2 linked regions of the Funiculus sociatus GB2-C1 genome follow. The protein of the gene in region 1 interacts with the protein of each later gene in a pairwise test. Links are inferred from orthologs where the notes say so. Each region holds a gene or a part of one and is shown on either strand. Other genes may lie near its edges. The genes, in order: tsaE and rlmB.

The links.
Region 2: the proteins of tsaE (region 1) and rlmB interact in binary tests that used the Escherichia coli proteins (3 or more experiments, as listed by UniProt). The link is inferred for Funiculus sociatus GB2-C1 from one-to-one orthologs.

The regions. Positions count from the first base shown.
Region 1 is NZ_JAMPKJ010000009.1:84,862-96,412, forward strand. What follows is about bases 3,804-6,513. They hold tsaE (tRNA (adenosine(37)-N6)-threonylcarbamoyltransferase complex ATPase subunit type 1 TsaE), read left to right. Parts: upstream 3,804-4,785; coding sequence 4,786-5,241; downstream 5,242-6,513. Other genes in these bases: NDI42_RS06830 (gluconeogenesis factor YvcK family protein), read left to right, coding at 3,804-4,782. Outside these bases: NDI42_RS06810 (hypothetical protein), read left to right, coding at 1-169; NDI42_RS06815 (SH3 domain-containing protein), read right to left, coding at 347-994; NDI42_RS06820 (S1C family serine protease), read right to left, coding at 1,419-2,369; crossover junction endodeoxyribonuclease RuvC, read right to left, coding at 2,473-3,003; more of NDI42_RS06830, read left to right, coding at 3,379-3,803; lepB (signal peptidase I), read left to right, coding at 6,999-7,595; NDI42_RS06850 (dihydroorotase), read right to left, coding at 7,778-9,040; NDI42_RS06855 (histidine phosphatase family protein), read right to left, coding at 9,471-10,814; NDI42_RS06860 (CPBP family glutamic-type intramembrane protease), read left to right, coding at 11,057-11,551. UniProt on the Escherichia coli protein: Required for the formation of a threonylcarbamoyl group on adenosine at position 37 (t(6)A37) in tRNAs that read codons beginning with adenine.
Region 2 is NZ_JAMPKJ010000019.1:62,574-74,322, reverse strand. The notes cover bases 5,516-8,423. They hold rlmB (23S rRNA (guanosine(2251)-2'-O)-methyltransferase RlmB), read right to left. Parts: upstream 7,460-8,423; coding sequence 6,572-7,459; downstream 5,516-6,571. Other genes in these bases: NDI42_RS11480 (Mini-ribonuclease 3), read right to left, coding at 7,851-8,267; NDI42_RS11490 (DUF1816 domain-containing protein), read right to left, coding at 6,179-6,463; NDI42_RS11495 (alpha/beta fold hydrolase), read left to right, coding at 5,516-6,071. In the rest of the region: NDI42_RS11520 (DNA polymerase III subunit alpha), read right to left, coding at 1-1,356; Asp-tRNA(Asn)/Glu-tRNA(Gln) amidotransferase subunit GatA, read right to left, coding at 1,542-3,002; NDI42_RS11510 (hypothetical protein), read right to left, coding at 3,088-3,324; NDI42_RS11505 (DsbA family protein), read left to right, coding at 3,339-4,130; NDI42_RS11500 (CAP domain-containing protein), read left to right, coding at 4,429-5,130; more of NDI42_RS11495, read left to right, coding at 5,226-5,515; NDI42_RS11475 (STAS domain-containing protein), read right to left, coding at 8,443-8,811; carA (glutamine-hydrolyzing carbamoyl-phosphate synthase small subunit), read right to left, coding at 8,884-10,029; NDI42_RS11465 (ATP-binding protein), read right to left, coding at 10,377-11,749. UniProt on the Escherichia coli protein: Specifically methylates the ribose of guanosine 2251 in 23S rRNA.

The sequences.
Region 1 (11,551 bases):
TTACTGGATAGTACACTGCGTCATGGTAGGTATCCTGAAGCTTTGGCATCCTGAGTGGGAAATCTTATCAATTAATTTGAGGTTGACGGCTGCTTTTTCTTACTTGTTGACCTTTTCTTGCATACTGTCTCTCCCGCTACACAGAATGTCAGTACGTCAAGTAGAGTAATGTCAAGTTTGGATTTTCAATTGGTTCAAAGTATTAGGTTGTTAAGCGTGATTAACGCATTCTATAAATAGAAGGAAACAGCCACTCAATTGAATCTTGTCAAAAAAATCACCCCATTTCCAAGAAACTTGGTAAAAATATGGGGTGATTTTAACTTAATGAGTTTAGGCTAAAATACTACGGACAACGACCGACATTCAATGAGTTTGAACTAGGATAGCCGTAAGAAATCCATCCGGCAACCGGGGCGGTAATTTGTACCCAAGCACGGCGATCGCTATCGTAAGTTAAGTCTGGAGGACTCTTCGCGAGAGTAACGCGATCGCCAAGTCTGATTCCACCAACTCTGGTGCCAGTTTTGTTGGGGCCACTACGAATAGCCAAACCCTCACTTCCTCTGTACGTAACTACGCGACAGAGGCTGGAAGGTTGAACAGGGGGAGGATTGTTTGCTCCAGTGCAGGGTTTAAGGTATTGTGCCTGTACGTAACCCGTAGCAGGCGCATTAATGGCAATCCAACCAGCACTACCATTATCTGCCAGAGTAACTGTTTCGTTGGGAGCTAAGGTTCTAATCGTTTGACTCGTGGTTGAACGCTGTGCGTAGACAAAAATCCGCTGATTAACGGCGCGGCACTGTCCCACAAGTCCCTGTGCTAGTAGCAACTCGCCCTGAGGCTGAATAGAATTTGGTTGTGATTCTTGAATAGAGCTATATGTGGTGCTGTTAGTGACCGCAGTGGCGGAGAGATTCAAGCCCCCCGCAGCGGTTAATCCGACAGCAAACAGGGTAACAGGCATTGCCCAGTGGCTCTTTGTTTTCATACGCTACACTCCTCATCTCACCAAAACGTTTGTGTTAGAAGCTTCCACATCGAAAAGCATCCCCGCAGTCGAGACTTGTTTTTCATAATGGTTGACTGATTAGCTGGCGCATTTCTATCAACCCGTCCCTACATCACTAAGCAATAGGATAGTTAAGTTCGCGGAAGCTTCTTAGTCAAATAGCATACAGAAAAATTAGTGTTAAATACATGAAAAAGGGGAATATTGTCAAGCGGTGTGCGGGAAGTGAAGTTATTGGGTAGGCTCGTGTGGAGCAGGCAAGATGCCCGCCCTACAGTAGTTCAGGGCTTACGCACGTCAACACACTGTAGGGGCATGGCATTGCCATGCCCCTACGACAGAATCAGCCATTCACTAATTAACTGCGTAAGTCCTGTAGTTCAAGACACATTTTTTCCCAACTTCAAAAATTCACCCGGACATCAGCCAAACGGCGATTCCGTCCCACCGTGAGAATTGCCGAAGCTGGACGACGAGCTAAGAAAGTTTGCAAGTCTTGAACTCCCCTAAGACGACGACCATTAATAGCAATGATTCTGTCTCCGGGTCTGATTCCGATATTCGCAGCAGGCGAGCCTGGCTGTACCCCCAAAACTACCAGTGTCCCTGTATCTACAGTCACACCCAAGCCACGAGTTGAAGGCACAGACGGACTTTGAGCGGTAGTAATCGGGGGAGCGGTTCGGTTACGGTTTTGTTGAATAAAATTTCTGGCAACTGTAGCACTGGTAGCGAACCCAATCCCCGTATTGCCTCCGCCACCGGGACTGAGAATGGCTTTGTTGACACCGATGAGTTCGCCCCGTGAGTTAAGCAAAGGTCCTCCGGAATTGCCCGGATTAAGTGCTGCATCCGTTTGTAAGTCGCCATTGCGACCAACACGGCTTAAGATACCTGTTGTCAACGTTCCCGACAATCCAAAGGGGCTGCCAATAGCAAAGACGCGCTGACCGACTTGAATGCTTGCGGGATTGGACAGCTTGACACTGGGGAAGCGATCGCTCGTATTCAATCTTACTAGCGCTAAGTCATTCGGTCGGTCAGTAGCAATTACTTGCCCGGTATAGCGCTTGCCTGTAGTGGTACTGACGCTCACCACACCACCTCTGGCGCTGCGAATAACGTGATCGTTAGTTAAAACCAGCCCTTCTGGACTAACAATAGTGCCAGAACCGGAACCTCTCCCGGTACTGATAGTGACTACCGCCGGACTGACAGTGCGATAAACATCAATGCTAGTTTGTTCTTCACCTTGAGCTTGGGCAAGAATCGTGGGAACGGGAACACTGCTCACGGCAGGCGTATTGAGCAAACAAAGGGAAGCAGCACACAACAACCAGCGCTCAGGTTTCATGACACTCAAAGGTAAGTAGCCGAATTTAAGAGGGATGACTCCATAAGATTGATGACGCAAATAGGCTGAGCGTGTTTCCTTTGTACGGATGTGTAGATTGCGGCTACTGCCCATACCACGCTGTCAGCGCCACCGCAAGGGCATCTGCGGCATCGTCTGGCTTGGGAATATAGTCTAAATTTAATTCCCGCGCTACGGCTTGCTGCACTTCTGACTTATCAGCATTACCCATGCCAGTAAGCCCCTGCTTAATCTGTGCTGGCGTAAATTCAACATAGGGGATACCGTGCTGGGCCAACACTAACACCATTATCCCCCGCGCTTGAGCCACCAAAATTGTGTTCCCCATCCGATAGAAGAACAATTTCTCAATCGCCACCAAATCGGGTTCCCACTGATCCAGCAAAGTGTGCAAATCGTCGTAAATTGTGCGGAGTCGTTCTCCCATCTCCGTTTTGGCGGAGGTTTGGATAACACCAAAATCCAGCAATGTTGCTACTTCTGGCGCGGTTTTTACTGGGCGCTTGGCAGCAGGAAGATTCGCCACAGCTAAGCAGTCAGGTGGTTTGCAGAGAATTACGCCAAATCCTAATGTGGCAAGTCCAGGGTCTAATCCTAAAATTCGCTTTTCCATTTAGCCAAGTTTACGGGATAAACCAAGCGAGCTGCCGCCTAAAATGGCGACTCAAGCTGACTTCTGATGCAATGTTTATATTAGCTCCCTCTAATTCCTGATTTTGCTGCTGAACGTCGCAAGCGTATCATAAGCTCAGTTAAAAATTTGGAGACAAACTTTATTAGTTTCGTATGTCACATCCCAAGAAGCTGCAAAAAATGTATTCTGATGGGCAAAGGCTCCCTGTTGCTCTTTAAAAGTGGCAACTTAGACACAAGTGTGCCAGTCCAATCAACTCGTAGAAGCGATTTATGGGAGCGTTCCTATTTCAGTGATTTTGCGCCCTTTCTCGTTAAAGTCGAATCTTGCCTTCGTGTTCCCCAGGAATCAGCAATGTCAAACGCTATTTTTAAACAAGCCTTACGCACCCTGAGACAAGAGTCGCACATCCCGTGGGGTTTGAACTCCAGAACTCCCCACCGAGTCAATAGCTGGTTTAAATGGTTGGCTCCCGGATTGTTGGTAAAACGTTGGTTGGTGATTAGTGCGGGTGGTGTGCTGCTAACCACTTTGGGTTTGGCAATTTGGGTGAAGCTGACACCGATTTTTTGGTTGATTCAGTTCATTGGGGAGCTACTGGAAACGATTACCACCATCCTTCCTAACTATGTGTCTGGCCCGATTGCGATCGCTTTCGGGGTGTTTTTGATTTTTTTGGGGCAAACTCGCTCTATGGGAGCGATTACCTCGGTGCTGAAGCCCTCATCAGATGAACAACTGATTGATGTGCTGTTAGCTCATCGTAAACTGAACCGAGGTCCAAAAATTGTCGCAATTGGCGGCGGTACGGGGCTTTCTACTTTGCTTAGAGGATTGAAGCACTACAGCGCCAATATTACGGCTATTGTCACTGTGGCAGATGATGGCGGCTCTAGCGGTCGTCTGCGGCGGGAAATTGGGGTGCTACCTCCTGGGGATATTCGCAACTGTATAGCGGCTTTGGCAGACCAGGAGAAGTTATTAACAGAACTGTTTCAATACCGCTTTAAGGCTGGGGATGGTTTAGTAGGTCACAGTTTTGGTAACTTGTTCTTAACGGCGATGAGCGATATTACTGGAGATTTGGAGAGAGCGATCGCTGCTAGTTCCCAAGTTTTAGCTGTGCGGGGACGGGTGTTACCAGCAACATTGAGTGATGTTCGTCTCTGGGCAGAATTAGAAGATGGGCGGCGGATTGAAGGAGAGTCCAGCATCACGGAAGCGGGGGGTAAAATTAAAAAAATTGGTTGCATTCCCAGCAATCCCCCAGCCTTGCCCAAAGCTTTACAGGCAATTCATGAAGCCGATTATATTATCATTGGCCCTGGTAGCCTTTATACCAGCGTGATCCCGAATTTGTTAGTACCGGAAATTGCCGCAGCGATCGCTCAAAAACAAGTTCCGATCATTTACGTCTGTAACATTATGACCCAGCCAGGGGAAACCCAAAGCTACACTGTCTCAGACCACATCCGCGCCATTGACGCTGCTTGCGGTCAACAATTATTTAACGCCGTCCTGGTACATAAAAAAGTTCCCTCTGCTCATACTCTGATTCGATATGCTCAGGAAAGTTCTCATCCGGTTTTTTTAGACAGAGAAGCTGTAGGAGAGTTGGGGCGAAGAATTGTTCTGGCGAATGTGATGGATGAGGATGAAGAAACAGGTTATGTAAGGCACGATCCTCAACGTCTAGCTAGGATTTTGCTGAGGTGGTATAGTCGCGCTCAAGGGATAGAGTTAGGAGTTGGAAGTTAGGAATTGCAAGTAATTTCTCTACTAGATGCAACAGCTACGCGATCGCTGGGCGTAAATCTTGGGCGATCGCTAAGTGCTGGTAGTACGATTTTGCTAGAAGGAGACTTGGGTGCTGGCAAAACTACTCTCGTTCAAGGCATTGGTGAAGGCTTGGGCATTATCGATCCAATTGTTAGTCCCACCTTCACCTTAATTAACGAGTATCGAGAAGGACGCATTCCTCTGTATCACCTGGATTTATACCGCTTAGAACCTACCGAAGTGACAGCGTTAAACTTGGAAACTTACTGGGAAGGCATTGAAGTCCCTTTGGGCATTGTCGCCATTGAATGGGCGGAACGTTTGCAGTATAAACCGTTAAACTTCTTGAGCATCCACTTAACTTATTCAGCTGATAATGGTCGTCAAGCTGAACTTGTCCCAGCAGGTGCATTTAATTTGGGGTCATTAAAGATTTAAACGCTCTAGGTAGCAAAGGTAAACGCAAAGAACTTTGCCTACCTTTGCGTTTACATCTTGCCTTTTAAAAAATTACACGGTAGGCATGATGCCTACCGTGTCAACTCTTGTTGGATTATTATTTAACTATAATTACAAGAGTTTGTCAAGCCGTTTCTGCGAAAAAGATTGACTAATTTAAAAGTTAGAAATTAGCAAAAACATAAAGCTTGACCGCGGACTTCTGTATTAAGTTTTCCTCGGTCGTAAACAACCTGACCGCCGACAATAGTCACACCAGTCCAGGCAGTGAGGTTCCACCCTTACAAGGGGTTCCAACCACATTTGGTAAGTAATTCCTCGAGCAAAACAGGACGGTAACTGTTCAAATCAACAAAGATTAAATCGGCATCATAACCAGGAGAGATCGCGCCTTTTTTTTTGGGAATATTATAAGCTTGGGCTACAGCCGCAGACATCCAGTTAGAAACTTGGACAACACTACAACGTCCCTGCATAGCAGAAGTTAACATCAGCGGTAGAGATGTTTCAACACCAGGCATTCTCGAAGGAGTATTGGGGTAGACTTGGGCTTTTTCTTCCAAAGTCTGGAAAGCATGATCGGTAGCGATAAAATCAATTACACCATTGAGAAGAGCTTGCCAGAGAACTTCGTTGTCATGAAGCGATCGCAAAGGCGGATTCACCTGCGCCAGTGTGCCAATTTTTTCATAAGCGCTAGTGTTTAGCAGCAAATGTTGCGGTGTTACTTCCGCAGTCACCCAACTCGGTTTATCCTGACGCAGTAACTGGGCTTCCTCAGCTGTAGACATATGCAAAATATGTAACCTTCGCTGGTATTTTTTAGAAAGATTTAACGCCAGTTGCGTAGCATTAAGGGCAGCTTGATTATCCTGAATTTGGGAGTGGATTGCCGGATTGTTGATCCCGGCAAATTCCTGACGACGTTGATTAATTCGGGCTTGATCTTCAGCGTGAACCGCAATTAAGCGATCGCCTTGTGCAAAAATGGACTCCAGCGCCGTATCCTGTTCTACCAACAACTGACCGTGCATCGATCCCATAAAAATTGTAATTCCAGGAGTCGGATGCGCCTCTAAAAGATCCAGCAAAATTTCCGCCGTTGCCCCAATAAAAAAGCCATAATTAACTAAGCACTTTTCTTGCGCCCGCCGCAGCTTGTCATCCAAAGCCGCCTGCGTAGTTGTCAGAGGGCGAGTATTAGGCATCTCCAGAAATGACGTTACCCCTCCTGGGCACAAGTGCAACTCGCAGTAAACAAGTCTTCTTTGTGTTCCAACCCCGGTTCCCGGAAATGTACCTGCGGATCAAGAACTCCCGGCAACAAAGTCAGACCCGAACCGTCTATTTCTTTACCAGAGTCATCTCTTGGGATTTCTGACGCAACCTGGACAATTTCCCCGCCACGAGTTTCGACATCCCCAATTAAAAACTCACCATTGGGCAGAAGAATGTTAGCGTTGCGGATAAACAGAGGAGCATGGCAATCAGTGGTTTATGCAATCGTCAAGTGAGCGCGAAAAGTGTATGCTGTGCTTAGACTTTAGCGCAATAAGGCATTTTTTTACTGGAGCCGAGGAAATTACGGTAAACACGCCAGCCAAATATTTTTAATGATGGCAGGATGTATTTAGGCAAAATTTAGACAAAATATAGGTAGAAACATTGTTTTCCTTGATATAAATCATTAGATGGGTAATCCGTTATATCCCTTTGCTTTGAGTGATTAACCGTTTATGACTGACGTGCAGAATCAAGAACCAGACAGCAAAACCCAACAACAAGTTGAAAATCCCTTTATAGAGGGAATTAAAACGATTGGGCTTAGCGCCATTTTAGCCTTTGGAATTCGCTCTTTTGTAGCAGAAGCACGCTACATCCCTTCCGGATCGATGCTACCAACGCTACAAATCAATGACCGTCTGATTATAGACAAGGTTAGTTACAAGTTTACCTCTCCAGAACGGGGAGACATTGTAGTATTTAATCCCACCGAAGCCCTAGAAAAGCAAAATTTCCACGATGCCTTCATTAAGCGGGTGATTGGTATACCGGGAGACAAGGTAGAGGTGAAAGGGGGACGAGTTTATGTCAACGATCAAGCCTTGCGGGAAAAATATATAGACGAACAGCCTAATTACCGTTATGGCCCAGTGAAGGTGCCACCTAACGCTTATTTGGTACTTGGTGATAATCGCAACAACAGCTATGATAGCCATTACTGGGGTTTTGTCCCCCGCGACAAGATAATTGGTCGGGCGATAGTACGTTTCTGGCCTTTGAATCGCGCCGGAGAAGTGGATCAGTCTCCAGTTGATTCCTCGGATAAGTGAAAGGGCTAATGGCTAATGGCAAAAGTCAGCCCTGAACTTTAGTTCGGGCTAATAGCTAAAGTCATTTAATGACTGGGTAAATGTTTCAACCCGTTAAAACGGGTTTAAGTTTTAAGCCTAAAATTTATTTAAGGCTTTTGCCAGAAGCCTGAGGGCTAATTGTTCATTTATATTAGCTGTGATTAGCCGTGACTCCAATTTTGGACGACGCGACCCTGCAACTGTTGACCTAGCCAGGGAGTGTTGAGTGAGAGGGATTTGAGGTTTTGCCTCTCGACTTTCCAAGTTAGTTGGGGGTCAAATAAAATAATTTCAGCGAGTTGACCAGCTGCGATCGCAGCTGGTTTTTGTTGTAAACACTGGGCGGGACGGGTACTCAAAACCCGCCACAGTTCTAAAGAACTCCAGTCGCCATTCTCGACCAGGATGTGCCAAAGTAGCGGCAAAGCTAACTCTAAACCAATCGCGCCTGCTGGTGCTTCGGCGAAGGCGACGGTTTTTTCTTCGTAAGTGTAGGGAGTGTGGTCAATAGCGATCGCATCAAGTACCCCACTCCGCACACCCTCAATTAATGCTGCTTGGTCAGATGGGTTGCCCAGAGGTGGTTCCAGACGTAAAGAAGGATTATAACTCCCCACATCCTCAGCATTCAGCAGCAAGTGCATCCAAGTGGTACTCGCCGTTATTGGCAAACCCCGCGCCTTAGCATCCTGAATTAGCTTAACGCTGCGACCTGTAGAAACGCGCATGATGTGGACGGTCGTGCCAGTGGATTCTACCACTTCCAACAAAGCAGCCAGAGCAGATGTTTCCGCGATCGCGGGATTTCCTGGCAAACCAAAACGAATTGAAGCCGCACCTTCTCGCATCACCCCATTGGTAGAAAGATGGCGATCGCAAGCCCACAAAGCCACTGGTTTTCCTAGAGGCTGAAGATATTCCAAAATTCTTCGCAGCAGCGCCAAATTCGATATCGGCTTACCATCAGCAAAACCCACCACTCCAGCCGCTGCAAGTTCTGCCAACTCTGTCATTTGCTGGCCTTGCACACCCAAAGTTAAAGCACCCCAAAATCCAATTTTCGATTGTGGATTTCGGATTGTGGATTGTTGAAGATAAGCTAAACCAGCTGGGTTATCGATAGCTGGCAATGTGTCCGGCAAAATTGTCAACCGGGTAAAGCCTCCAGCCGCCCCCGCGGAAACAAGCGTTACTAAGGTTTCCCGTTCTTCAAACCCAGGTTCACCGGAGTGGCTGTATAAATCCACCAGTCCTGGCCCCAGCACCAATCCACGACAATCCCGCACCGATGTTTCTGCGGGATTTGCAGAAATTTGAGTTTCGATTGCTTTTATGTAACCATCCGCAATCAGAACATCGGCAATCTGGTCAGTTCCAGAAACAGGATCTATTACCCTTACTTGTTGAAGTAGTTCACTATTCATATATGAGTACCGAGGGCTAAGGACTGAGGACGTTGTTAATTCTGTTTGTTCTCAGCCCTCAGTCCTGAACTTCTCAGTTGTTTACAAACCACATCTTGCACCAGTTGCAATAACCCGCCAGAGATTTTTCTGGCTAATAGCGAAAGTTTTCTTAAGACGAATGGCATTGACTTATGCCCTGAACTAAATCGGCAGACCCAAAGCTTGTAACCCGTTTTAAAGAGTTGAAAGACTTATTCAGTAAGCTTTCGCTTACTTTAGCTTTAAGCCGGAGATAAATTTCCTGGCTCAATTAAGCACCATTCCTCTTAAGACGACTAAAGGCTTACCAGATAAAGATTTCAGTCTATTTTAATAGACTTTCGCGATTAGCCAGAAAATTTATTTTTAGGCTGGTTTTGAGGCTTATTGAGAATGGTGCAAGATTCAATTACAACGCACCAGCAGCCGTTTTATCCAGAACACCTCCCCCTAAGTGAGTTGTGATATTCATCGCTTGCAGCACTGGTATACCATCCGGGCCTTGGGGATAATCGATTACGGTGACTGCCCCATTACCCTGCTTAATGCTCCAGAAATTTTCTGGCTTTAAACCTAAAATGTGACAAAGCAAAACTTTGTTAGTGGCATCGTGAGCCACCACTAAACCAGTTTTTGGCTGATCTCCAGAATAAGATGCGATCGCCATTTGCCAAGCGGCTACGCTGCGTTCCCACACCTGCTGCAAATTTTCTCCCTCTGGCATCTGCACGGTCTGGGGGTAATCTCGCCACTGTTCCAACATACCTGGGTACGTTAGCTCAATTTCTTCCTCAAATTTCCCTTCCCACAGTCCGTGACTGATTTCCGCCAAAGGTGGCTGTAGTTCAATCTGGACATGGGGATGATATTTGAGAATAATTTCCGCTGTTTCCTTGGGACGCAGCAGTGGACTACTAACAGCAAAGTCAATTTGCACATCTTTGAGAAATTCAGCCGCTTTTTCGGCTTGTTCTCGCCCATTGTCGTTAAGCGGGACATCAATTTGTCCCTGAAAGCGTTTCTGACGATTCCACTCAGTTTCGCCGTGGCGTACCAGCAACAAACGTAACCCCTTATGTCCCGGACGAAAACTAGGCAGAGTTTCGCCCACATGAGCAGTCAAATTCATCGACTCTAATTGAGCAGGTTTGCCCCAGCCATCAGCAAAATTTAGTACGCTGATGCCACAGTTCGACTGCTGAATCGAATGGTAACGCTCAGGTGACATAGCGATCGCATTCGCAATCAAAGCTCGATTGATGCCGTTATGCCCCACCAATAAAATAGTTCCCCCCGCATGGCGCGGGAGAATTTCCTGCCAAAACTGTCGCGCTTGCGCGTAAAGAGCTAAAACTGGAAAATGTTCCCTCACGCCCTCCGCTTCCTGTATCATCATTCGCAGTTCGTGGGGACGTTCCTGCCAGCAGCGATAATCTTCGGAAAATTTCTCCTTCACCTCAGAAGAAAGCATTTTCTCCCAAGCAGGCAAATCGATTTCCATCAGCTTATCTGACGCTTGTAAGGGCGCAGGTGTCGCCAAACAGGATACGATTACCTCTGCTGTCTGTTTTGCTCTTTGTAAGGGACTGGTATAGATTGCATCAAATTTTATGCCACCTAGAGCAGCACCAAGTTGACCAGCAGTGACACGACCTTTTTCGGTCAAAATTGATTCATCACAGCGGCCCTGAATTCTACGCTCAGTGTTATAGCTGCTCTGACCATGACGCACGAGAATGACACGAGTATTCAGGGTAATATCCTCCGCGAATCGATTGTAGATTTTAGATTTTAGACACCCCCCTTGATAAGGGGGTAGGGGGGATCGGATGCAAGGATTTCTCGTTTTTGGGCTGCTGCCTGAGAACGAGTTGAGCAAGGCTGCTGCCTCAATCAGTGAACAAAAAAGGTTCAGGAGAATTTTAACCTGTTCGGGACACGTCGCTAAGATATTCTCCAGAGGCGACACGATACTAAATGTTTATAGGAGAACGCATGACAATTAAGCGGTTGATTTTGGGGTTGCTGACAATTTTGGCTATTGTCCAAGTTGCCCTGTCCTTGCAAGGCAGCTGGAGTCAGCCTCAGATTCAAAGTCGTTTGGAATTGTACCAAACGAATCTGTTGCTGCACGCAACCGAGTGGCAGCCGGAAAATTCCGGTGGCTCAAATTTGACGACCGCCCGTAACGCCATCTTGGGTGACGAACCCTTAAAAGCTGCCCAAAAGCAGTATCAGGATGCACTTTCGGAGGATAAAAATACCCTCGCAAAGCTCCAAGGGCAACTGAAAAAGCTGCAAGTTGAAGCTGATACAGATCCAAATAAATTGGATCTGCAGCAATTACTTTTGTCAATAGACAAGTTAAAAAAAGTGATTGATGAGCTGTACTTGCGAGTGGGAATCTTACAGGTGCCAGGAGAAACGGATGCAGCGATCGCAACCTGGAAAGAGACGGGTGAGCGATCGCGCTCTCAAACGGCTAATGTT
Region 2 (11,749 bases), on another replicon or contig:
GACATCTTTTAAAACTGCTTTAGATGTTAAACGGTTGAAGGTAATAATTTGTGCTACTCGCTCTTTTCCATACTTTTCGGTAACGTATTGAATTACGTCATCCCGCCTTTCAATGCAGAAATCTGTGTCAATATCAGGCATAGATTTCCGTTCTGGATTTAGAAATCGCTCGAATAGCAGTCCATGATGTACTGGGTCAATATTAGTAATTTTTAAGGCGTAAGCTACGAGAGAACCAGCAGCAGAACCACGTCCTGGCCCTACGGGAATGCCATGATCTCTGGCGTATTTGATGTAATCCCAAACTACTAAAAAGTAAGTAGAAAAACCCATCTGCTGAATCATTTTTAATTCATAATCCAGCCGTTCTCGATAAACTAAACCAACGTCTAAATAAGAACGAACTTTAAATCTTTCGCGCAGTCCTTCTCTGGCAGTTTCTTCTAAGTAGGTGTCAATTGTGTAACCTGATGGAATAGGATAGTCGGGAAGGCGTGGCTCGTCGAAAATTTTGTATTGCTGGATTTTTTCAGCGACTTCTAGGGTATTTGCGATCGCTTCCTCAATTACCTCGTCCGGTAGATGATCTCGAAACAGTTGTTTCATCTCTTCAGCAGACTTAAGGTACTCAGTCCCGCTGTAGCGCATCCGATTATCTTCGGAAATTAATTTCCCCGTCTGAATACATAACAGCGCATCGTGCGCTTCTACGTCGTTGCAGGAGATAAAATGCGAATCATTCGTAGCAATAATTTTAATGTCTAGTTCCCGTGCAATTTTGACAATTTCAACGTTAACAAGCCTGTCTTCCTGAGAACCATGATCTTGAATTTCTAAATAAAAGTCTTCGCCAAAAACATCTTTGTACTCTTTAGCAACTCGGCGAGCGATATCTGGCTTCTCTTGGAGAATTGCTTGGGGAATTTCACCGCCTAAACAAGCACTGGTGACAATTAAACCTTCCCGATACTCTTTTAAAAGTTCTTTGTTAACGCAAGGACGCGAAAATATTCCTTTGCCTTGAACCCCTTCTAAATGAGAAATTGTTGTTAATTTAACTAAATTTTTGTAGCCTTGAGTATTTTTAGCTAATACGACTTGGTGATATTTTTTTCTACCTCGCTTTTGTTCTTTAATATCGCCATTCACTACATACATTTCATTGCCAATAATTGGCTTAATTGTTTTACCGCGACAAACTTTTATTAGTTCAATTGCGCCATACATAACGCCGTGATCCGTGAGAGCGATCGCAGGCATTCCCAATTTTATTGCTTGATTTACCAGTTCGGGTAGCTGACTAGCACCATCAAGCAAACTGTAATCACTGTGAATATGTAAACCTACGAAAGACATATTATTTTACTAATTACTAATTGGTTTCCTCATTCCCAAGCTGAGCTTGGGAATGATTACAGGAGGCAGAGTCTCCTATAATCGTCTATTTAAAATAAGGGTGGGTTTTCCTAACTCGTTTATACTTCGAGCGAGAGCCTCTAGAATTGCGTTCCCAGGCTCTAGCCTGGGAACGAGAAAGATAGCTAATCTAATTGCGGCGTGTGTAGATGCCAATCAGTAGATTGCTCATAGGCATATGCTACTTGCAAGAGTAAATCTTCTCGCAAAACATTGCTAATCAATTGCACTCCAATCGGCAATCCCTTTTCATCAAAACCACAGGGTACACTTAAACCAGGCAACCCAGCAAGATTTAGCGGGATAGTCATCAGGTCATTCAAATACATACCCAACGGATCTTCTGTGTTTTCTCCTACTTTGAAAGCAGTTGTAGGAGCAGTGGGACATACTAAAATATCAACTTTTTCAAAAGCCCGCAGAAAGTCTTGTTTAATCAAGGTGCGGACTTTTTGGGCTTTGAGATAATAGGCGTCGTAGTAACCAGCTGAGAGAGCATAAGTACCCAACATGATCCGGCGCTTGACTTCCTTTCCGAAACCAGCGGCGCGAGTCTGGGTGTACATCGATAGAAGATTGTCGGCGTTTGGTGTGCGGAAGCCGTACTTTACTCCATCGTACCGAGCGAGATTAGCGGATGCTTCAGAAGGAGCAATAACGTAATAGGTGGGCAAACCGTAGCGGAAGCGGGGACAGGAAATTTCTTGAATTTCCGCTCCCAAATTTTGCAGTTGCTCAATAGCTTTGGTAACAGCTTGCCACACAGTTGAGTCTAAACCTTCGCCAAAGGTTTCTTTAATAAAACCAACTCGCAACTGACCTCTCGGTTTGAAGTTTGGCCTGAGAGCTTTGGCGTAGTCTGGGATTTCGACTTTGAGACTGGTAGAGTCTTTGGGATCGTAACCTGCGATCGCTCTCAATAAAATTGCTGTATCTTCTACTGTGCGTCCAAACGGGCCAACCTGATCCAAAGAAGAAGCAAAAGCCACCAATCCATAACGGGAAACTAACCCATAAGTAGGTTTCATCCCGACAACGCCACAGAAAGAGGCTGGTTGACGGATAGAGCCACCTGTATCAGAACCGATAGCTACAACACACTCTTTTGCCGCCACCGCCGCTGCTGAACCGCCAGAAGACCCTCCCGGCACGCGATCCAAATCCCAAGGGTTAGCAGTGACTTGATAGGCTGAGTTTTCCGTAGAACTACCCATCGCAAACTCGTCGAGATTGGTTTTTCCCACCATGACTGCACCAGCGTCAGCCAGTTTTTGCGTCACCGTTGACTCGTAAGGGGGGACAAAATTTTCCAACATCTTCGAGGCGCAGGTAGTAGGAATTCCATGCGTACACATATTGTCCTTAATGCCAATAGGAATCCCCGCCAGCAGCCCAATTTCTTCCCCGGCGGCGATTTTGGCATCCACTGCACGAGCCTGTTGCAATGCTCTATCTGCTGTTACGCACAAAAAACTATGCAATTTCGGCTCTAGCGCCTGAATACGGTCTAAAGCTTCTTGGGTAATTTCTACAGCTGAGCGTTCTTTGCGAATGAGTTGTTTATGCAACTCGCGGATGGATGCCATGCCATGACCTCGTTTCGATTCACCGTCTAGATTTTTAGTATAGGTTACGCCAAAGACGCGATCGCTTTCTTGTCGCTATGATTCCCTACTGAGACAGGCGAAATGCTTGTGCCGTGCGGATTTTACAGTTGATTAGGCGTAAATATTGAACCCATCCCTGCTTTCCTGCTTCCGGGGAGGGTTTGGGGGTGAGATTGCGGAAAATTATGGGAATTAAGCGGCGATCGCGCTTGGTATCAGTATTTTTCTTGGGAAGCGATCGCGTCCTTCTCATTGTTCCGCCACCCCGCAAGTCGAGCATACTGGATCGTGTTAGCAACATCAGCCAGGTAATTTATGCGTCGAGTTCAACTTTGGGCGATCGCCCCCACTTTCTTCCTAATGGCGGCTAAGAAAGCATTGAAACTAGCAATGTTGTTATTGTGTCTAGCATTGTTCGGCTGGTCAACGCCAGCGCAAGCAGCTACCCAAACCAGTCCGCGATTGGAAGAGCAAGTTTTAGAGATTATTCGCAAGCACCCAGAAGTAATTCTGGAATCTGTTCAGGCATACCAGCAGCAGCAACAACAGCAGGTTCAGCAAGCACAGCAAGCTTTTTTGCAAGATTTAAAAACTAATACTAAAGCGGTGATTGGAGAATCTCCCACCACAGGGGCAATTGATTCCAAGGTTGTGCTGATTGAGTTCTCAGATTTTCAATGTCCCTATTGTGCCGAAGCTCATAAAACACTGAAGCAATTAATAGAAAAGCATCCAGGCGAAATCGCTTTAGTGTACAAGCATTTTCCCCTTACTCCAATTCATCCTGAAGCCATGTTAGCGGCTAAAGCTGCTTGGGCTGCAACTCAGCAGGGCAAATTCTGGGAGTACGAAGACGCACTATTTACTCAACAAGACAAATTAGGTGAGGATTTGTATCGAGATATTGCCCAAAAGTTGAATCTTGATTTGGAGAAGTTTGAGGACGATCGCATTCTTGCCGATCCCGCCATCCAAGAAGATATTCAACTTGCTGAATCTTTAGGACTCTCTGGCACACCCTTCTTTGTGATAAATGGCGAAACTTTTTCAGGTGCGGTGCAGCTATCAGATATCGAGAACGTATTAGCTAGTGTAAACAAATCTTGAAGTAATTTAGGCATTTGATTCGATTTTGAGCGATTGCTTGTATATTGCGATCGCTCACAAACTGAATCTGAGATTGCAGAAGTTTGAGCGCGATCGCCTCCGGCTACAATGAACAAGAGACTTTTACAGAAGTAGCAGCTAAAAAGAATGTGGTAGAAAGATAAATTTAGTGTTGGATAAATTCTAAATTTTAGACTAACGTTTATTTTTATTAAATTCGGAAACTTTAGGAAGCTTCTGTCAATCTATTTGATATAGACAGCGTTATTTCTCTTGTCAGGAAATTGTAAGGTGATTTATGCGTCGGATTCTATTTATGGCATTTGCCCCTATCACTGTACTGGCGACCTTCTTTCATTCAGTTTTTCCCTCTAGCCCATCTCTGGCAGGCGTTCCAGCATCCACTCAAGGAGGATCTACTTTGTTGGCACAAGCGAGTTACCTTTCGCCTTTGGAACAAGCTGTTATTGTGGAAATGAACAAGGCGCGGACAAATCCCGCCGCTTATGCTGCTGTGTTGGAAAAGTACAAAAAGAGCTTTGTTGATAGCAAGCGAGTTAAATTGCCTGGTAACGTCTATTTGCAGACGCAGGAAGGCGTGAGGGCGGTTGATGAGGCGATCGCATTCTTGAAATCAGCCAAACCTGTGTCAGCTTTGAGTGCATCCAAAGGGATGTCTTTGGGTGCAAAGGATCTCGTCAAAGACCAAGGCCCAAAGGGTGCGACAGGACACACGGGAAGCGATCGCAGTACCCCCTTTACTCGCATCAACCGCTATGGTTCTTGGCAAACCACCGCCGGGGAAAATATCAGCTACGGTTCCAGCACAGCCCAAGATATTGTGATGCAATTAATTATTGATGATGGAGTAAGCGATCGCGGTCACAGAAAAAATATCTTTAACTCCGCTTTTAAGGTAGCTGGGGTGGGCTTCGGTTCTCATGCTAAATACAGAAATATGTGCGTGATTACATACGCTGGAGGATATAAAGACAAATAGTTCAAATGGTAATTGAGAAAGGCAAAAGGCTCTCATGCAAAATGAAAAAGTGAAGAATTATTGTGCCTTTTACCTTTTACATGAGAACCTTATTTATGCCTTACACTTCTTCCCCAGCTCATCACCTCAGCGTCCGCGTCCAAGGACAGGGGTTTCCCATTCTGTGCTTGCACGGTCATCCCGGTAATGGTCGCAGTATGTCTATCTTTACTAACCACCTCGAAAATCGTTTCAAAACTATCGCCCCAGACCTCCGGGGATATGGCAGTAGTCGCTTCAATGGGGATTTTACTATGGGCGACCATTTGATTGACCTAGAGGCGCTTCTAGACCGCTTACAGATCGAACGCTGTTTGATACTAGGATGGTCGTTGGGGGGAATATTGGCGATGGAGTTGGCGCTGGGGCTAAAAGAGCGAGTTAGCGGTCTAATTTTAATTGGGACAGCAGCCCGTCCCCGTGGCAGTCATCCGCCGATTAGTTGGCAGGATAATTTTTACACGGGGCTGGCTTCGATTTTGAATCGCATACAGCCTGGGTGGGAGTGGAATATTGAGACGTTTGGGAAGCGATCGCTCTACCGCTATCTAATCCAGCAACACACGCCGAGTACCTACAATTACCTGGCATTAGAGGCAATGTCAGCTTATTTACAAACCTCGGCTGCTGCCAATCGCGCCCTCAACACAGCCCTGAGAACTGGGTATAACCGACTGGCAGACCTAGAGCAGATTCCTTGTCCGAGTTTGATGCTGGCTGGTGAATGCGATCGCCACATCACCCCGGTTTCGAGCTTAGAAACTGCTCGCCACCTCAAGGATTGTGAATGGCATTGCTATCCCAACACCGCTCATTTATTCCCGTGGGAGATTCCCGATTTGGTCAACAGAGACATTGATAACTGGCTCGACACCCACCCCCAGGTAGTAATGCCCGCCTGAGTTTAATCCAAATCTGGGGTTGCTACCCACTTCTAAAGCTCGCTACCTAGCGGGCTTTGTTTATCTAATCCCATTCGGTGTGAGGGTTAATTGAGACGAAGCAAACACTAAGAAAGCTGACCGCTAAAAGTAGGTGTTCTTTTGCGGTCAAAACGCTCCCCCGAATCGTCGTAAATGGTTAGCTTCTCTGGCTTACAGCGCTTCACTACCACCTTAATACCGTTGGCACTTTCGTGTTCTAGGTCTTCGATGTAACCAGCCTTGGCTGCGTGGGCTTCTTGGCTGCTGATGAAAGGGCCGAAGTAGTAAGTACAGCGAGGGTTGTCAGTGACAATCTCAACCCACCAAGCCCGTCCAAAGAAGTGGAGAATGCTAATCAAGAATTCCTTCATGGTCTTTGCCTGTTTTAAGGGATGCGATGCAATTTTCTAAATTTGCTATTGTTTACACTTTGTTATACTCTGACATGATTCTTTTTTGAAGAGTCTTGTAACAGATTATCAAAGGTAGATTTTATTCGACCAGCGTTGACGGTAAATTTCGTAAAGAGCCATTGCCGCTGCCACTGAAGCATTCAAGCTAGGAGTCTGTCCCTGTAAGGGAATGGAAACCAGGAAATCACAGCAGCGTTGTGTCAGCAAACTCAGACCTTCACCCTCAGAACCAACTACTAATACTACTGGCCCAGTGAATTGAGTTGTGTGTACCATTTGACTACCTTCAGCAGCAGTGCCGTAAATCCAAAAGCCAGCTGCTTTTAATTCTTCCAAGGCGCGAGACAGGTTGACGACTCTGGCCACTGAAAAACTTTCTAAAGCTCCAGCTGACACTTTCATCACAGCTGATGTGATACCTACTGCCCGTCGTTGAGGGATCACTAATCCCTGCGCTCCCAAGGCTTCTGCTGTGCGAATAATTGCTCCCAGGTTATGGGGATCGGTAATGCCATCGGCTACTAACAAAACTGGCTGTTCTGAGACGGATTTGGCATTGGCGATTAAGTCGCCCAATTCAGTGTAAGTATAGGGAGCGACTTGAGCCGCTACTCCTTGGTGATTGGCTTGGTTGGTGATTTGATCTAAGCGTCTCGGTTCTACTTCGTCAATTACGGCTCCCCTTTCTTTGGCTTGCAATAGCAAGGTATGAAAGCGAGGATCGTAGCGCAGGTTGGGAAGTATCCAAATTCGGTTAAGCTGGCGCTGGTTTTCTAGAGCTGTGAGGACGGGATGCCGACCATAAATCATGTCTGTTTCTTCCTCTGGGGGCGAAGAAACAGCGCGATCGCGTAGGGAAGCGGCTGGGTTAGCAGCATCACTTGAGTATCTCCCTCTTGGCGGCTTTTCGCGCCCCGTTCTCACGAACTTCCCTCGCTCAGATTTACCTGGGATTGGTGAATGGCGCTCGGAAATTTGGGGTTGGGAATTTCGCTTAATGCCCCGTTCCTTGTGAGTTCCTTCCCTCTTGCTAGGTTCTTTTCCCCAGCCCCCAGTTTCTTCTTTAGAAGGGCGTTTTTCCTTTTCTTGGCTGTGTTCGCGTCGGCTGGGGGGAAGGGGTTTTTCCCCATCGCGCCGCTGGCGAATCGGTTTTACTTGCTCGTGTTTGCCCACAGAACTGCTGTCTATCTCATCCGATTGCTGTTCTTCATCGCGAGAGGGACGTGCGGGGCGAATACGTTGCTCTCCAACACGTTTTGGGAATACGCGCTGGGATAGGATCGGCTTTCCTCGGCTGCTACTTCTGCCTGGAGGGTGGGGGCGGCGTTTTTTATCTGGCATATTGTTAAGAATTTTTGTCTTCTGAAATCGAGTTTAGTTGTAAGTGTTCTAGCAGCTGGGTCAAGCGTTGGGGATCTGTCAGGTAAAGATAGCCCATCAACGTCTCTAAGCTGGTAGCTTGTTGATAAATTTCTGGATCGAGGCGTTTGCGTCGTCCTGCGGCATTGCGCCCGCGCCGCAAAATTTCTAATTCTGTGTCGGTAAGGTGCGGTTGGAGTTCTTGTAGTGCTTTTGCCTGACTTTCTGCTCTCACCTGCCCTACTACCATGTCGTGGTAGGCTTGCGATCGCTTTGGCGGCAGCAGATAAAGGCTGCGGATATATAGTTCATACACCGCGTCCCCCAAATAAGCTAAAGACGCTGGAGAAAGCTGTTGGATTTGAGCTTTTCGATCTACAGCCCATCTTGGGTTAAACCACATTTCGGTTTTGCCCAGTGGCGAGTTAGTCGCCAGGTTATCTAAACGCCCTTCCTCCTCCTGAGTCACCTTGCCCTCTAAATTTTAGCTTTGCACTGAAAATCCCAGTGATGCCAGTGCTAGAAATTGGTAAGGGCGGGTTGTCAGCCCCGCCCCACCTATCGATTTATCATTCAGCTCAAGGCTGCTTGATCTTCTCCAATGCTGCTTCAACTGAAGGCTGCAACGAGAGAAACTGTTCTAAGCGAACCAGTTTAACGGTTTGAGTCACGCGAGCATTGGTGACAATTTGCAAAGAACCATCAACGCTTTGAGCCTTTTTCACCAGCTGCACTAAAGCGCCTAAGCCAGAGCTGTCTACAAAGTCGATGTTAGAAAGATCCAGAATAACGTGGCTGGGACCTTCCTCAATATACTTGCTGACCACCTTCCGGAACGTGGGTTCCGAGAAAGCATCTAACAAACCCGTGAGGCGGTATAGCTGGTAATTGTCCCTAACTTCGCGAGTGCCTCTTAAGCTTACGGTTAGGGTTAGTGGCTCAGGAATAACACCCTCCTACCTTGGATTGTCCTTAGTCGAGGCTCCATTATAGAACACACAGCTGCTAATTGCTATTGATTAATTTTGGCGATGCGATCGCATTTGCTCAACAAACTGCTCAAACAGATAGTCGGCATCGTGGGGGCCGGGGCTGGCTTCTGGGTGGTACTGTACGGAGAAGAAGGGCAGGGATTTGTGCCGTAAACCAGCTACAGTGCGATCGTTCAGGTTCAGATGGGTTATTTCCACATCTGAGCTTAAGGAATCTGCATCAATGGCAAAGCCGTGATTCTGGCTGGTAATCTCCACCCGCTGTTTTAAACCTGCTGGTTGATTTAAGCCGCGATGACCAAATTTGAGCTTGAAGGTGTCAGCACCCATTGAAAGACCGAGAATTTGGTGTCCCATGCAGATGCCAAAGACGGGTTTCTGGCTTTCTAGCAAGGCTTTGGTGGTTTCGATGCCTTCGGTGACGGCTGCTGGATCGCCTGGGCCATTGGAGAGAAAAATCCCATCCGGGTTGTGTTTGAGAATTTCTTCCGGCGGTGTATTGGCTGGTACAACGATGACGCGGCAACCGTAAGCAGCTAAACGCCGCAGGATGTTGCGTTTGATGCCAAAATCAATGGCGACAACGGTGAGGGGTTCGCCGTCGTTTGACTCAACGCCGGGACTGAATTCCCAACTCGACTCGGTGGGAGCAGACCATTCGTAGACGGTTTGTGTGCTGACTTCCTGAACTAGATTTAATCCTGCCATGCTGGGAGCTTCTTGTACTTTTTTCAGCAATTCGGCAGGATCGAGGATTTCGGTGGAAATAGCGCCGTTCATGGCCCCAGCAGAGCGCAGTCTGCGGGTGAGCGATCGCGTATCGATGCCATAAATGCCGGGAATGTTGTGTTGTTTCAGGTAGTCGGGCAAGGATTGGGTAGATCGCCAGTTGCTGGGACGTGAGGAGATGTTACGCGCGATCGCGCCTCTGACTTGAGGACGATTCGATTCTTCATCTTCCAGGTTGACACCAGTGTTGCCTAATTCTGGATAGGTGAATGTAACTATCTGACCGCAGTAGCTGGGGTCAGTCAAAACTTCCTGGTAGCCAGTTATACCAGTGTTAAACACCACTTCGCCAATGGCTGTTCCTGAAGCACCAAAAGACCAACCTTTGTAGGACGTGCCATCAGCAAGTACGAGCAAGGCACTTTGAGCAGAAGAAGGACGCATAAGGTAATGCTGAGTTTTTGGTTGTTAGTTGCTAGTGGTAAGTTATCATCTCACACCCAGCTAGGGTAGAAGTGTGTATTAGGATGCGATCGCATCTACGTTCATCTGCTGTTATCTGGTAGCGAGATGACCAAGTTTCGAGGAAGGCGATCGCATCTCACGAATAAGCTTCAGCCCTGAGATTGACAAACTTGACCTCATTAGTTCTCATCTCCCAGTTTCTTTTTGAATCAGTCTATTGAATAGAGAAGATTATCGGATTGCTCTTTACTCGGCTATATAGTAATCCTCGGCATTGTGAGCCAGCCCTTCAGATACCCGACTTTAACAAGTCCGGTATCTCACCTTCACGAATCATTTATGACTGCTATATTTCCTAATAAAATAGTAAAGCTCGTCCAACCTTCACCACTTTCTACTCTAATTTCTCCCCCCAATTGCTCAACCAACTTTTTCACCAAGGTTAAGCCTAATCCAGTTCCACCTTGTTTACAAGGGTCTGCATTGGGAACTCGATAAAATTTATCAAAAATATGGGGTATTTCAGCAGTTGGAATCTCTGCTTGATTGCTGACCTCAAAGCTGGTTGTTGATGCAGTAGGTTCCGGGTTATATAAATCGATATCCTGTTTGATGCTAAAGCGAATTTCCCCATTAGATGGGGTGTATTTGCAGGCATTGTTAAGGAGTTCCGCTAAAAGCCGCCCCAAACTATCTGGACTTGACATAATTGGCAGAATGTCAGGCGGTAAATCGACGTTAAAGACTTGTTGACGCTCTTGAATTCGTGATAAAAACGGTTTGATAATGCTAGGTATGAAATCTTGTACAACTATCGACTCGACAAATACAGGATAACGATTAGCTTCCAGGCGTTGCAAATCCAGCAAGTCGTTGATCAAGTTAGCTTCTCTAGTACACTCAGCTTCTAAAATATCTAGATACTGTTTATGGCGTTCTGGAGTAGGAGCTAGCTTCAGCATACGAATCGCTAGCTTTATATTAGAAATAGGAGTACGAAGTTCGTGGGATACGGTACTCAAAAAGTCATCTTTAAGCTGATGTAGACTCTTTAGCTCTTCTACTTGGGCTTGAGCAGCTTGGTAAAGTCGAGCCTGACGAATAGCGATCGCGCATTGATTTGCAACTTGCTGTAATAACCGAATTTCTAGTTCACTGTAGTTATAATTCGGTCGTTGGAATAACCATATATCAGCTAGGATACCCTGGTCATCAAAAACAGGACACGCAAGAATCGCTGCATGAGGGCGACCAAACTTTGGGGCTAATTGACAAAACTGTGAACATTGCCCTTGTAACAGAGATTGATGAATTCCAGATAACTCATCTAATTCAATCCTAGAACCTTGAGTAGAAGGCCAATGAGGTTGGGCATATTCATAATTGATAACTAACGTTTTTTGCTCTATATCATACAGGGCAGCAGCACAACATTCAGCAGCAAGTACAGAGGCTAACTCTTGGACAACATTTTGCAAAATCTGTGCTTCGTCTAAGTTGTCACGAACTCTGTCTGTAATCCGTTTCAATGTTGCTTCAAAGTCGAAGGATTGTTTTAGCTGAAGTGTCCGTTCTTGTAGTTCCGCTGTTCGCTGTTCAACCCGAAGCTCTAGCTCCTCATTTGCCTTTTCAAGCGCAGTAAAAGATGTTTGCAGTTGAGTTGCCATTTGGTTGTAAGCTTGGGCTAAAACTTCTAGTT